DNA from 3 places in the Exiguobacterium sp. SH1S21 genome. Region 3 is predicted to be linked to each of the others. Evidence: predicted binding sites of a transcription regulator. Region 3 holds the regulator's gene; each other region holds the start of a gene.

Region 1 (5,144 bases), on a different contig from region 3:
GCGTCTCGAGCAACCATTTCCCTTTAAACTGGCGATGGTGCATGAGATAGGCGGCCCCGAACGCGAGGACGAAGGCAAGCATCGTCGCGATAAACCCGACTTCGAAAGTAAGTTGCAGTGGGGACTGCGTCATTTAGAAAACCCCTTTGCCAAAAAAATCGCTTGAATATCGTCATCGAATAAACGCTCATATACGTCACGCACATATGGACCATGCGTCAAACGGACAGCCGGATAGGAGATGATGCCGGTCGCTTCAAGCGAGACGGCTTGAATCGCTGCGACACCTTCCGTCAACTCTGTTTTATACACGAATCCCCCATTCGCATCCCCTTGCTCGACGAGCGTAAGCACTTGTCTCACGTTTTGGACAAAGATAATCCGAGATTTCACCTGTCCCCATACTTCCGCTTCATCCAACGCCATTTTCGCATAACGGCCTGCCGGGACGTTCACCGGGTCTCCAATGACGATTCGGGCGCACAACTCCAATTCCCGCCACTCACCCGTGCAACTTTTTCCCTTTGGAGTCACAAACCACAACTCGTTTTTCAAGAACGCATCCCGGTCTAACACGGGCACCTGCAACTTGTCGACATCCTCCTCACTAGCGGCTAAAAAGATGTCAGCCGGAGACCCGTGATTGATTTGGGATCTCAAGGCGCCACTCCCGTTCGTGACGACGCGGATGTCGACGTCGCCGAGTTCGGCCTCAAGTTGTCGTTCCACTTGCTCTAGAACTGGTCCTAAACTCGCCGCCGCTAAAATCGTCACGGTCTCGTCATGGGCGCCAGAAGGACTTGACCAGATTTGACTCAATAGCAGGACGACCGCTACCCCGACGATGACTCCACTCACCCGCTTCATAATTGATCACTCCTTTGCTTCTCCTTTATCGTAGCGATTGACTCGCGTTCCTTCTGTATCAAATGTCACAAAAATACACCTCCACGTGATGGAGGTGTAAATTGTATCTGTCAGACAAGCGTACGTGCACGCGGGAACAAAATATTGTTCTCAAGGTGAATGTGTTCGAACGTATCTGATTCGAGTGCCTCTAGACGTTGGTAGACGAGTCGATACGTCCCACACGCACCTTCAGGCGGCGTATAGTCGTTCGTAATGTGACGAAGTTCTTTCAAAATGTCACCGGCCGCTGCATGTTCCGACTCGAGCGCTTCTAAAATGGTCATAATCTCACGTTCCGTCTCAGCCGTCGGTGCCGACTCATGTCGAAGCAACATCGGGAAGTCTTCCATCTCTTCTTTGACGATATGCTGTTCAAGCTCCATTTTCAATTGATTGAACAACTGATGGATGCGCCCAAGGTGTGGATGGTTTTGTCCATGCACGCGGAATACTTTCGTCACATACGGTGTGAGCTGTGGCAATTCATCCGTCAAAAATTGGTGATGCTTATAAATAATATGCTCAATCAATTCCGAAGACGAAGCTGCATCCCAATCGATGCTCGTTTCGTTCATCTCCTGTTTGCGTCGATAGAGCGCGTTGACTTCTTCTAAAATATCTTCCGTCGATCGTTTCGACTTGTCCGTCGCTTCAGCGAGCGGTCGATTGCCGCCGCAACAAAAATCGATTCGATTCCGTTTAAAAATGTCTGCTGCTTGCGGGCATTGCTTGACGATTTCAGATACGTGCGTGTCGCTCGTGAATGTTTGTGTCATCTGTCATAACCTCCATGTTCGTTTTGACATGTTCAGCGTAGCAAGCGTTCAACTTTAAAAATGTGAAATACGTCACATTTAAGCAACTAAAATCGCCTCGTTCCATATTTAGACACACAAAAAAAAGCCCCTTTTTCAAGGGGCGTTCATCAATGTGATGGCGTTTCAAACTGTTCCGCCTCGGTCGATCCAGCGAGCGCGGTCGTCGACGACTGTCCGCTCGAGATGACGAGTGAGACTTCATCGAAGTAGCCGGTGCCGACTTCACGCTGATGGCGCGTCGCCGTGTAGCCGTGTTGTTCGGCCGCAAATTCGGCTTGTTGTAACTCAGAATATGCTGCCATCCCACGATCTTTATAGCCGCGGGCGAGCTCGAACATGCCGAAGTTGAGCGAATGGAACCCGGCGAGTGTGACGAATTGGAACTTGTAGCCCATCGCCCCGATCTCTTGTTGGAACGTCGCGATCTCGTCGTCAGATAACTTCTTCTTCCAGTTGAACGAAGGCGAACAGTTGTAGGCGAGCAATTTTCCAGGATACTTCGCATGGATTGCGTCCGCGAACTGGCGTGCTTCTTGCAAGTCCGGTTCCGACGTCTCGCACCAGACGAGATCGGCGTAAGGAGCATAGGCGAGACCTCGGGCGATCGCCTGCTCGATGCCGGCCTCGGTCCGGTAGAAGCCTTCCGGCGTCCGGTCGCCGACGATGAACGGATGGTCAATCGGGTCGATGTCACTTGTGATCAAGTTGGCCGCATGCGCGTCCGTCCGGGCGACGATGATCGTCGATACGCCCATGACGTCTGCTGCTAGGCGCGCCGCGATCAAGTTTTTCACAGCCGTCTGCGTCGGGAGCAATACTTTACCGCCGAGGTGACCACACTTTTTCTCCGAAGACAGCTGGTCCTCTAAGTGGACACCGGCCGCACCTGCCTCGATCATCGCTTTCGTCAGCTCGAAGACGTTGAGCACACCGCCGAACCCAGCTTCCATATCGGCGACGATTGGCGCGAACCAGTGCGTATCCCCTTTCCCTTCCGCCGTTTGAATCTGATCGGCCCGTTGCAGCGCCTGATTGATTCGCTTGACGACGCTCGGTACCGAGTTGGCCGGGTACAGGCTTTGGTCCGGATACATATGCCCTGATAAGTTCGCATCAGCAGCGACTTGCCAGCCGCTTAAGTAGATGGCCTCAAGCCCCGCCTTCACTTGTTGGATCGCCTGATTTCCGGTGAGCGCCCCGAGCGCGTGGACGTAATCGCGTTCGTGGAGCAGGTCCCACAGACGTTCCGACCCTTTCGTCGCGAGCGTATGTTCGATCAAGACCGATCCACGAAGCTTCATGACGTCGTCGACTCCGTACGGACGCTCGACCCCGTCAAACCGTTCCGACTGAAAAACCTTCTCGAGTTGCATGCGTTGTTCATTCATTGTTGTTCCTCCTGTATTATATTAGTTTTTTTTAATTGAATTGTTATATAACAGATGTTGCAAACTTAATCCAAGTAGGCGCAGCATTCTAGTGCCGACTTGAACGTCGAATGTTCCATCCCACAACTGCGGCAGACGTTTTCCTCGTCCCGCTCTTCTGGTTTGCGGAATACGACGACTTCCTCGACCGGTTCTTTCATGATTTGGAGCGAACCGTCCGTCCGGTCGAGCACGAGGCGCATCAAGTCGTTGCCATACACGAATGCGGTATTGGCGAGCGTCGTTGTCGACTCTCCAGAGATGATGCGGCGGACGACCCAACGTTCGATTAACTGTTCGCTTTCGATTTTTTTCGTTGTCATGATGATGCTCCTCCTTTTAAGTTCAATTCAAGTGTCGACTGTGTCAAAAACTGACGGCGGCGGCGATGCAAGATCGGTTCCGTGTACCCGCTTGGCGAATCCGTTCCTTGGAACACTAAGTCTTTTGCTGCTTGATACGCGATCGAGTCGGTCACGTCCGGCGTCATTGGCCGGTAGTTCGGGTCGGCCGCGTTCTGCTTGTCGACGACTTCAGCCATCCGGTACATCGTCGCTTCGACTTGCTCACGCGTACAGACACCATGATAGAGCCAGTTGGCCACGTGTTGGCTCGAGATGCGGAGCGTCGCCCGGTCCTCCATCAACCCGATATGGTGGATGTCCGGCACTTTCGAGCAGCCGACACCTTGCTCGACCCAGCGAACGACATAACCGAGCAGCCCTTGCAGGTTGTTCTCGAGTTCCTCCCTCACTTCATCGTCTGTATAGACGCGTGTCGCGAGCGGAATCTCGAGCAGGCGTTTTCGTTCGCTGTCGATATCGAACGACCGTTGCACCAACTCCCGTTGGACACGGAACGCATCCACTTGATGGTAATGGAGCGCGTGGAGCGTCGCGGCCGTCGGCGACGGGACCCAGGCGGTCGTCGCGCCGGACTCAGCATGGGCGACTTTCTCCCGCATCATGTCGCACATCTTATCAGGCATCGCCCACATCCCTTTGCCGATTTGGGCTTGTTGATAGAAGTCGGCCGCAAGTCCAGTCAAGACGTTCAAGCGTTCGTAGGCATCGAGCCAAGCCGACGTCTTCATTTCGCCTTTCTTGCGCATCGGCCCAAACGTGAGCGACGTATGGATCTCGTCACCGGTCCGGTCAAGAAAACCAGTATTGATGAAGACAATCCGCTCCTTCACGCGTTCGATGCAGTTTTTCAAGTTGAGCGACGTCCGTCTCTCCTCGTCCATCACACCGACTTTGAGCGTATGGCGCGGCAAGTCGAGCACGTCTTCGATCGCGTCGAACAAGTCGTTCGTGAACGTGACTTCCTTTGAACCGTGCATTTTCGGTTTGACGATGTAGATCGACCGTTCCCGCGAGTTCCGTTTTGAGTCGAGGTGACGGCTCGCGATCAGTGACGTGAAGATGCCGTCAAGGATTCCTTCCGGTACTTCCCTTCCTTGATTGTCGAGCATCAAATCTGTCGTCATCAAGTGACCGACGTTCCGAATGAACAGTAAGGAACATCCCGGCAGCACGACGTCTCGTCCGTTTCTGCCTGTGTAGCGGCGGTCTTCATTCAGCTGGCGCTTGAGAGGCTTGCCGCCTTTCGTGAACGTCGCTTCGAGCGTGCCGTCCATCAGCCCGAGCCAGTTTTTGTACAGGTGGACCTTGTCCCGAGCGTTGACGGCTGCGACCGAGTCCTCACAGTCGACGATGGCCGATAAGGCAGACTCGAGTTCGATATCGGTGAGCCCTGCCCCATCCGTGCGGCCGATCGGATGGTTCCGGTCAAATTTCAGTTCGGCGTGGAGGCCGTTATGGACGAGCACTAAGCTCGTCGGACTGTCCGGATTCCCGACGTAACCGACAAAACAGTCATTGCTGAACGGGACGTCTTGTCCGTTGATGATGGCGTATGGTTCATCGGCGCGAACCGCGTATCCTTCCGCGTCCCGGTGCGAACCCGTTAGAAGCGGGAACGTGTCGTC
Region 2 (5,144 bases), on a different contig from region 3:
TTGGTTTTGACGCATCCTCTCCGTACCGACTCGTCGGCGGTCTAGTTTTTTATGCATTCTTGCTTTATTTTGGGCTGAGAAATAAAGCGTGGGCTGAGATCGCGATCAAGTTTGTCGTCTGGTTCAACGTCATCGCTTTATCCGTCATCCTCCTGTTCATGGGACTTTCCTTAATTGCATGACAAAAGGCGACCACTCGTTGGAGTGATCGCCTTTTTTTGATTAGACGCCTTCGTACGCTGCGTACATGATTTCTTTCAATTCTTCGACGAGCGGCATTTTCGGGTTCGCCGTCGTACATTGGTCTTCGAACGCGTCGACCGCCATTTTGTCGATTTTCGCATCGAGGTCCGCTTTCTTGATGCCTTGTGCTTTGAACGAGAGTTTGATGTTCAAGCGCTGTCCGAGCTCGATGATCGCTTGGACGAGTGACTCGACGCCTTCTTCAGTCGTCTTCGCCGGGAGTCCGAGGAAGCGTGCGATTTCAGCGTAGCGCTCGTCAGCGATGAATGACTCATATTTCGGGAACGCCGCAAGTTTCGATGGGCGTGTCGCGTTGTAGCGGATGACGTGCGGCATGAGGATCGCGTTCGTCCGACCGTGCGGCACGTGGAACTCGCCACCGATTTTGTGCGCGATCGAGTGGTTGATCCCGAGGAACGCGTTCGCGAATGCCATACCGGCCATTGTTGAGGCGTTGTGCACTTTTTGACGAGCTTCAGCGTCGCTTCCGTTTTCGTAAGCTTTCGGGAGGTAGTCGAAGATCATCTTCATCGAACGGAGGGCCAGTCCGTCTGTATAGTCGTTCGCCATGACCGATACGTACGCTTCGATCGCGTGTGTCAAGACGTCCATTCCTGTGTCAGCCGTGATTGAAGCCGGTACCGTCATAACGAACTCAGGGTCGATGATGGCGACGTCTGGTGTGATCGCGTAGTCGGCGATCGGGTATTTGACGTTCCGTTTTTTATCAGTGATGACCGTGAACGGTGTCACTTCTGAACCTGTACCTGACGTCGTCGGGATCGCGACGAACATCGACTTGTTGCCGAGCGTCGGGAACTTGTACGTCCGTTTGCGAATATCCATGAACTTCTGGCGAAGGTTTGAGAACTTCTCTTCTGGACGTTCGTAGAAGAGCCACATCCCTTTCGCAGCATCCATCGGTGATCCACCACCGAGCGCGATGATCATATCCGGTTGGAATTGGCGCATCGCTTCAGCACCTGCCATGACCGTCTCGACCGATGGATCTGGTTCGACTTGGTCGAAGATGCGGTAGTCAACACCAGCCGGTAAGTTTTTGATGACTTTGTCAGCAAATCCGAGTTTGACCATCATTTCGTCTGTGACGATCATTGCTCGTTTTTTTGACGTGAGCGACTGCAAGTATTGAACCGAGTTTTTCTCGAAGTAAATTTTTTCAGGGACTTTAAACCATTGCATATTCACGCGACGTCTCGCCACCTTTTTCACGTTGAGTAGATGTTTCGCCGTCACGTTCTCAGAGACGGAGTTTTTACCGTACGACCCACAACCGAGTGTGAGTGATGGTGTCATTTCGTTGTAAAGGTCACCGATACCGCCGTGTGCCGTTGGCGAGTTGACGATGATGCGGCAAGCTTTCATGCGAAGTCCGAACGCGAGGATCGCGTCGTCGTCTGTCGAGTGGATTGCGGCCGTATGGCCGAGACCACCGATTTCAAGCATTTTCTCAGCGATCGCGAAGCCTTCTTCTCGTGATTGAACTTTATAAGCGCCGAGCACCGGGCTGAGCTTCTCGTGTGAGAGCAGTTCTGTTGCGCCGACTGTCTCGAGTTCAGCGATCAAGATTTTCGTGTCGGCCGGGACGCTGAGTCCAGCTTTCTCGGCAATCCATGCTGCCGGTTTCCCGACGATCTCAGGGTTGACCGCACATGTGTCTGTCTTGATGACGAGTGTTTCGAGTTTAGCTTTTTCTTCAGGTGAGCAGAAGTAGCAGCCAAGCGCTGTCATTTCACGCTTCACGTCTTCATATACTTCTTGGTCGACGATGATCGCTTGTTCTGACGCACAAATCATGCCGTTATCAAACGTTTTCGATAAGATGACGTCCGAGATGGCGCGTTTTACTTTCGCTGTCTTGTCGATATAAGCCGGGACGTTACCAGGTCCGACGCCGAGCGCTGGTTTACCTGTCGAGTAAGCCGACTTCACCATTGCCGCGCCGCCTGTTGCGAGTACCATGGCCACGCCTGGGTGGTTCATGAGTGCTTTCGTCGCGTCGAGTGACGGTTTTTCGACCCATTGGATCAAATGTTCCGGTGCACCTGCTGCGATTGCTGCGTCACGAAGGACACGGGCCGCTGCACTTGAACATTGTTGTGCTGACGGGTGGAAGCCGAAAATGATCGGGTTACGTGTTTTGATGGCGATGATCGCTTTGAACATCGTCGTTGATGTCGGGTTCGTGACCGGTGTGACCCCGGCGACGACACCGACCGGCTCGGCGATGTATGTGATGCCGTTTTGCTCATCGTCTTCGATGACGCCAACTGTTTTCTCACCGCGAAGTGAGTTGAAAATATATTCTGTCGCAAAGATGTTTTTGATCATCTTGTCTTCAAACACACCGCGACCTGTTTCTTCAAATGCATGTTTAGCGAGTGCGACGTGTTGCTCGAGTCCGGCTAACGCCATCGCTTGGACGATCGTGTCGATTTTCTCTTGGTCAAACGTCATCAACGTGTCGAGTGCCGTGTGCGCTTGCTTGACGAGCGTGTCGACCATCTGTTCTGCTGATGTTTCCACTACTGCTTTCTCTTTAACTGCCATGTTGGTTTCCTCCTCATGAATGAGAGCTGATCTTCTGACTTGATGGAGAGCACGGGATAATCGGTTTGCCTGATAAGAGTTTGTGCTTTCCTTCACATTCATAGAATACACCGTTTCATTCAATTTGTGCGTGACAACAATGTGAACTCTTTCACAATATTTTTTTGCTGTTTGAGGATAGGTCTTGATTTTTACAGATCAGCTCAGTAAAATCGTATGCGTTTTCATGAAAACAAGGACAGATCTATATGTAAACGCTTACATTGTTTGTGTCATTAGTTTGGCGGAATCGGTGTGTAAATGCTCACAGTCCGATGATTGCTCGTCCACCCCGCCTGTGGTCGTGTATAATGAAGAAAGAACCTGACTAGGAAGTGACTATGACTATGCCAAGACAAGATGCAGCCGATCAGTTTGTGAAACTGATCCCGTTAATCAGAAGAAAACTGCTCCGCCGCTCCGACCTCCCGCAAATCCCGAACTTGAACTTCTCTCACTTTCATCTACTGATGTTGATCGAGGATGAAGGCGCGGTCACGAACGGACAAATTAGTGAGACGTTATCGATTGCCCCGCCGAACGTGACGCCGCTCATCACGAAGCTCGTCGACGAAGGGTATATTACACGTGTCCCTGACGAGCGCGACCGCCGTGTCATCTGGAACCAATTGACCGACCAAGGAGAGCGCGTGCTCCTCGAGCGGCGCGACTCGTTTCGGCGCCTGTTCGAGGATCGGTTAGCGTTCCTCGATGAGGATGAGACCGACCGCTTGATCGACAGTTTAAAGACGCTGACCGAGATCGTTGAGAAGATGGACAAGAGCGAGGGATGATTTTCTCTCGTCAACGCTCGCTTCTTCTTATATAATCGACAGTGAATCTATCGAACAATGGAAAGTGAGATGACACGTAATGGGTCGTAAATGGAACAATATTAAAGAGAAAAAGGCGTCTAAAGACGCCAATACGAGTCGTATCTACGCGAAGTTCGGCCGCGAGATCTACATCGTCGCCCGCCAAGGTGAACCTGATCCGGAATTGAACCAATCGCTCAAGTTCGTCGTCGAGCGCGCGAAGACGTATAACGTCCCGAAAGCGATCATCGACCGGGCCATCGACAAAGCGAAAGGCGGCGACGAAGAGAACTTCGACGAACTCCGCTATGAGGGCTTTGGGCCGAGCGGGTCGATGCTCATCGTCGACACGCTCACGAACAACGTCAACCGGACCGCCTCTGAAGTTCGAGCCGCGTTCGGCAAGAACGGTGGTAACATGGGCGTCAGCGGGTCGGTCGCGTATATGTTCGATGCGACGGCCGTCATCGGTGTCGGCGGGATGACAGCAGACGACGTGCTCGAACTCATGATGGAGCACGACCTCGATGTCCGTGACGTCATCGAAGAAGACGAGACGGTCATCGTCTATGCCGAGCCGGAAGAATTCCATGCCGTCCAGACCGCGTTCAAAGCGGCGGGTGTGGAGACGTTCGAAGTCGCCGAGCTGACGATGCTACCGCAAAACGAAGTCGAACTCGACGAAGCGTCGAAAGAGCAATTCGAGAAACTACTCGACGTACTCGAAGACTTAGAAGACGTTCGTCAGGTGTACCATAACGTCGAACTATGATGAAGAAGCGATAACTTTTCGAAGTTGTCGCTTTTTTTGTTTTCATGATTTGACAAGTCATAAAACGTATGTTAAATTTCAAAAGTCTTTATCGTATTAAAGTGATAACAAGAGAAAGAACTTATGATTCGAAAGGTGTTGGAACTCATGAATGCTGTATTATTAGCTGTCATTGTCTTATTTGCTCTCGCGATCAGTCGTGTCCATATCGTCTTATCGCTCATCCTCGCCGCCATCGTCGGTGGACTTGTCGGAGGACTCGGTTTCAACGACACGTTGACCGCTTTCAGCGACGGGCTTGGTGGCGGTGCCACGATCGCCCTCAGCTACGCCCTGCTCGGTGCGTTCGCTGTCGGCTTGTCAAAGACCGGCCTGCCTGACGTCCTGGCTGAACGGTTGATCAGCATGTCTGGTCGTGATGTGACCGGCAAGAGTGTCGGTCGCGTCAAAGCGATACTGCTGTCGCTGCTGCTCTTACTCGCTATCAGCTCACAGAACGTCTTACCGATCCACATCGCCTTCATCCCGATTGTCGTACCGCCGTTACTCGTCTTGTTCAATGAGTTGAAACTCGATCGCCGGCTCGTCGCGACGATCCTCACGTTCGGGCTTGTCACACCGTACATGTTGCTACCGGTCGGATTCGGCGGCATCTACTTGAACGAGATTTTGCTCCCGAACGTCGAGACGAACGGGATGGCCGT
Region 3 (5,144 bases):
GCATAACAGCTGCTCGATTTCTTCAAGCCGCGCTTCGTGGCGCTCGATTGTCAGCTCGATCTCTTCGACCCGCTGTTTCAACCGGCGTTCTTCGCGCTGCTGTTCCTTGTCGGCGCGCTGCTTCTTGACGACGACTTGTTTCGTCTCCTCGCGGGCGAGCCGGGCAAGGTCCTCGAGCTCTTCTTTCTTCTCGACGTAATACGAGTAGTCGCCGAGGTACTCATCGATGCCGTTCGGCGTGATCTCTAAGACACGCGTCGCGAGCCGGTCGATGAAGTAACGGTCGTGGGAGACGAACAGGATCGTCCCAGGATAGTCGACGAGCGCGTTCTCGAGGATCATCTTCGAGTCGAGGTCCAAGTGGTTCGTCGGCTCATCCAAGACGAGCAAGTTCGGTTGCTCGAGCTTGAGCTTGGCGAGCGTCAGCCGGGCCCGTTCGCCGCCGGATAGTTCTTGGACGCGTTTCATGACGTCGTCGCCGCTGAACAAGAACTGGCCGAGCAGACTGCGGACTTCTTGCTCGCGCATGAGCGGCCAGTCGTTCCAAATCTCATCGATGACGCGGTTCGCGTCCGACAAGTTCTGTTGTTCCTGGTCGTAGTAGCCGATCTCGACGCCGGTACCGTAGCGGATGTCACCGGTGAGCGGTGGTTGTTGTTTCGTCAACACTTTGAGGAGCGTCGATTTGCCGACCCCGTTCGGGCCGACGAGGGCGACCGACTCGCCGCGCTGCAGTTGGAAACGCAAGTGTTGTGCGATCGGTTCTTCGTAGCCGATGGCGAGGTCGCTGCCGCTCAACACATCGTTCCCGCTTTGACGTTTGATCGAGAACGACAACACCGCGCTCCGCTCATCACCGTCCGGCACGTCCATGCGGTCGATCTTCTCGAGCCGCTTGCGGACGCTTTGGGCGCGTTTCGTCGTCGTCGCCCGGGCAATGTTCCGTTGGATGAAGTCTTGCATCTTGGCGATCTCTTCTTGTTGCGAATCGAACTGTTTCTTCTCTTGCTCGTAGAGCGCGGCCTTCTGCTCGAGGAATTTCGTATAGTTCCCGACGAAGCGGCGGCTGCGGTTGCGTGACAGCTCGTAGACGACAGAGACGACGCGGTCGAGGAAGTAACGGTCGTGGGAGACGATGAGGACGGCACCTTTATAGCCGCTCAAATATTTCTCGAGCCAGCTGAGCGTCTCGATGTCCAAATGGTTCGTCGGCTCATCCAAGATGAGCAGGTCCGGGCTTTGCAGGAGCATCTTCGCTAAGGCAAGACGTGTCCGCTGTCCGCCTGAGAGCGTATCGATCCGACGTTCGAAGTCGTCCGGATAAAACCGCATCCCGTGCAAGATCGAGCGGATCGTCGCTTCATACTGATAGCCGCCGCGGTCTTTGAACGTGTGCTGCTCCTCGTCATACGCCGCGAGCAGACGCTCGTAGGCGGCCGGGTCGTTCAAGATCCGCTCCGAACCCATGTCTTGCTCCATCTGGCGGAGCGTCTTCTCCTGTTCGATCAAGTCGGTGAAGACGGTGAGCATCTCGTTCCACATCGTCTCGTTCGATTCTAATCCTGAGTCTTGGGCGAGGTAGCCGATCGTCACGTCTTTTGGCTTCATGATGTCGCCCGAGTCATAGTTGTACTCGCCGGCGATGACTTTTAACAGCGTCGACTTACCGGCGCCGTTGCGGCCGACGAGGGCGACGCGTTCGCCTTCTTGGATTTCTAGTTTGACATTCTCTAAAATCGGCTCGACGCCGAACGATTTGGATAAGTTGTTGACTTGCAGTAGGATCAAGTGAAAAAACCCCTTTCTCTCTGTTTAGTATACTTTATTTCTTCCCCTTTTCAGGTATATTCATTGAGTGCTTATGTGAATTCGTTTACAATCAAGGTGTATGAAATCAGATTCGTTTGAAACGCGTCGTAAAAAGGAGGCTCTTTCCGTTGAGTCAAAACGAACCAAAGATTCCGCAAGCGACAGCCAAACGGTTGCCACTATACTATCGGTTTATCCAAAGCCTACATTCGTCAGGGAAACAGCGTGTCTCTTCTGCTGAACTGAGCGAGGCGGTCAAGGTCGATTCGGCAACGATTCGCCGTGACTTCTCATACTTCGGTGCGCTCGGTAAAAAGGGATATGGCTATAACGTACAGTATCTGTTAGAATTTTTCCGTAAGACGCTGAATCAAGACGAGATCACGAACGTCGCCTTGGTCGGGGTCGGTCATCTCGGGACAGCGTTCGTCAACTATAACTTCCTTAAAAACAATAACACACATATCGTCGTCGGGTTCGACGCAGACGAGACAAAAGTCGGCACGACGATGTCAGGTGTCCCGATTCATCACGTCGATGAGATGGAACAGATCATGAAGCAAAACAAGATCGATGTCGCCATCCTCACGGTCCCGTCCGCTTACGCGCAACCGGTCGCCGATGATTTGGTCCGCTATGGCGTTCGAGGAATCTTGAACTTCACGCCGGCACGATTGACTGTACCGGACACGGTCCGCGTCCATCATATCGACTTGTCGATCGAACTCCAGTCGCTCATTTACTTTATGCAACACTATCCATCCGCTGAGGGGGTCCATCAATAATGGAATTTCTACAATCATCACTCGTCGTCGGTATGCCAGGTGGCGTCAGTATTTTCGTCATCGCCATCATCGCGCTCATCCTCTTCGGGCCGAAGAAATTGCCAGAGTTCGGCCGGGCAGCAGGGCAGACGCTCCGTGAGTTCAAAAATGCCACGAACGGTATGATGAAAGAGCACGACGAGACCGACAAGAAAGAAATTGAGAAGAAAGAGCAGTAAGCCATGAGCCATCAACCTGATCAAGAACGGGCACTGTCCGATCACTTGACAGAGCTGCGGAGACGACTGATGCTGTCGGCATTTGTCGTCTTTGCCTTCTTTCTGATCGCTTTGCCGAGTGTCAAGTACGTGCTCGCCTATCTGCAGGCGGACCTCGTCGAACGAGGGCTCGAGCTGAACGCCTTTGGGGTCGCGGACCCGCTCATGATCTACTTGAACTTGGCGCTCGTCATCGGGCTCGTCGCATCGGGTCCATTTCTACTGTATCAACTGTGGGCGTTCGTCGCACCTGGTCTGCATCCGAATGAACGAAAATGGACGCTCGCCTATATCCCGGTCATCTTTATCTTGTTCCTCATCGGTCTCGCATTCGCCTACTATTGGTTGTTCCCGCTCGTCCTCGATATCTCGACGGACCTCGGGCAAGACCTCGGTCTGACACAGATCATCGGAGCGACGAACTATTTCACGTTCCTGTTGCAGCTGACGATCCCGTTCGGGCTGTTGTTCCAACTTCCGGTCGTGACGATGTTCTTGACACGCATCGGTGTCGTGACACCGTACTTCCTCTCGAAAATTCGGAAGTACGCTTACTTCGCCTTGTTCGTCATCGCGGCATTCATCACGCCGCCGGATTTGACGTCGCACCTCATGGTGTCGCTGCCGCTCTTCTTCCTATATGAGATCAGCTTATCGATCTCGCGCGTGACGTATCGCGGTGTGCTCCGACGTGAGAAAGAAGCGCAAGTGAAAGAACAGATGGATTTGATGAAACAAATGAATGAGAAATGAACACTACGTCATGAGACGGAGTGTTCTTTTTTTAAAATTTAGGGCTATTCAATTTTGAAAAAACAACTTAAAATTAGTAATGTTAAATCAAAAATGGATTATTTTTGAAAGTTATGTATTCATAAACAGAAATGAGGAGAACGATGAACAAATGGTTATGGAGCATACTCGTTGTGCTCGTCATGGTGGCGGCGCCCGGATTAGATGTTCGGGCAGATAGTTATGCCAAGCCTGAAATTATTCCGGCGGGAGAAGTGGTAGGAAATAGTGAATATGTGTGGCGCTCGGGAGATCCTGAGACGCTCGTACATGTGAAGACCGGTGAAGTCTATACATTACCGATTCGAGTGTCTGCTGCTTATAATATTTATGCGATCGGGGACGGCCGATTTATGTTAAAAGGGTGGCCGGAGTGGGTGATGTGGGATATACGTACGAATGTAGCGACGACATTCCCAATCGAAGCAGGAAGTGAGAATCGACTCGTCTCAACGAATGTAACAACAGGAATGATGTTATGGGCTGATGACGAAAAGTATATCATCACATCGATGTCAGGTGATATTCGCGGATCACTCACGAAAGGCAGTGGTCAGGTATACAGTTTGCTCGACGATGGGAACGTCCTCGCGTTCGCCGGCGGTCAAGTGACGAAGCGGACGGTTACAGGAGAAGTGCTTGAGACAATCAGTTCCTATTCAGGACAGGTGAAGTGGGCCCGTCACATCAAAGAAGCGAATCAATGGTTCGTAATCAAAAGCGATGACTCGGAGCACATGTTTATTTTCGATTTGGCGACGAAACGATGGATTGAGAAAGATGCGCCAGACGTAAGTAATCTTACGTGGAAAGACGGCACCTACTACTTTATGACGCGAGAAATGTATACGACATTCTATGTCAGTTATAACGTCAGCACGAATGAGTGGAAAGAGGCACCAATTGATGACGCTGACATTCGACAACACGGTCCTTGGTACGTTTTTGGCATGAAGAAGACGGAGGTCTACACACCGGAGTCTTTATGGAAAGCGCCATGGCAATTGAATATTAATGTTCCGAAAACGACGACTCGCTATGAGGTAGGTCGTCCCTATGAGGTCAGCGGAACGGCGACACTCGTCGATGGAACAGCCTTACCGATTCCATGGACTGAGCTGACTGCACGTTTAGCCTATCAAGACGATCCATTCGTTTGGGAGCAAGGGAAACTGACGCTACAGACGAATGAATCGTATGACATGATTTTTAAGTGGAACGATTTTGAGCGACGGTTAGACTTATGGGCATCGAAATATGTGCCGCTCACGCTCGACCCGCCAACCGGTGTCTTAGGCCCAATCAGCGGGAAGACGGCACCGAACACGCCGGTGTTTGTCAGCGTGACGAAAAACTTGTATCAATCGAATTCATCGGATTCATTGTTGAACTATCAATCGACGACGGTCCAATCAGATGAATCAGGGCGCTATACGTGGCAACCGGCGCGTTGGTTCACACCGGGGTCTCGCGTGACCGTGAAAATCGGTAGTAAGTCTGG

Evidence for each region. The regulator Rex, encoded in region 3, represses fermentation and respiration genes when NADH is low (regulators of the CRP and FNR family bind a similar motif). The targets are predictions, from matches to a motif close to TTGTGAAATATTTCACAA.
Region 1: a site for Rex is predicted at 1,746-1,763, ahead of ric (iron-sulfur cluster repair di-iron protein). Genes of this name have one in related genera too.
Region 2: a site for Rex is predicted at 2,954-2,971, ahead of adhE (bifunctional acetaldehyde-CoA/alcohol dehydrogenase). Genes of this name have one in related genera too.

Annotation. Positions count from the first base shown of each region.
Region 1 is NZ_SJUY01000007.1:16,969-22,112, forward strand. It holds gene modB (molybdate ABC transporter permease subunit) at 1-133, opposite strand, end outside; gene modA (molybdate ABC transporter substrate-binding protein) at 130-867, opposite strand; gene ric (iron-sulfur cluster repair di-iron protein) at 978-1,685, opposite strand; gene aceA (isocitrate lyase) at 1,835-3,115, opposite strand; gene EVJ24_RS10280 (hypothetical protein) at 3,181-3,477, opposite strand; gene EVJ24_RS10285 (malate synthase G) at 3,474-5,144, opposite strand, start outside.
Region 2 is NZ_SJUY01000004.1:54,039-59,182, reverse strand. It holds gene EVJ24_RS07125 (hypothetical protein) at 1-182, shown strand, start outside; gene adhE (bifunctional acetaldehyde-CoA/alcohol dehydrogenase) at 223-2,814, opposite strand; gene EVJ24_RS07115 (MarR family winged helix-turn-helix transcriptional regulator) at 3,201-3,647, shown strand; gene EVJ24_RS07110 (YebC/PmpR family DNA-binding transcriptional regulator) at 3,727-4,440, shown strand; gene EVJ24_RS07105 (Na+/H+ antiporter family protein) at 4,588-5,144, shown strand, end outside.
Region 3 is NZ_SJUY01000009.1:90,064-95,207, reverse strand. It holds gene EVJ24_RS12630 (ABC-F family ATP-binding cassette domain-containing protein) at 1-1,788, opposite strand, end outside; gene EVJ24_RS12625 (redox-sensing transcriptional repressor Rex) at 1,938-2,594, shown strand; gene EVJ24_RS12620 (twin-arginine translocase TatA/TatE family subunit) at 2,594-2,812, shown strand; gene tatC (twin-arginine translocase subunit TatC) at 2,816-3,604, shown strand; gene EVJ24_RS12610 (hypothetical protein) at 3,748-5,144, shown strand, end outside.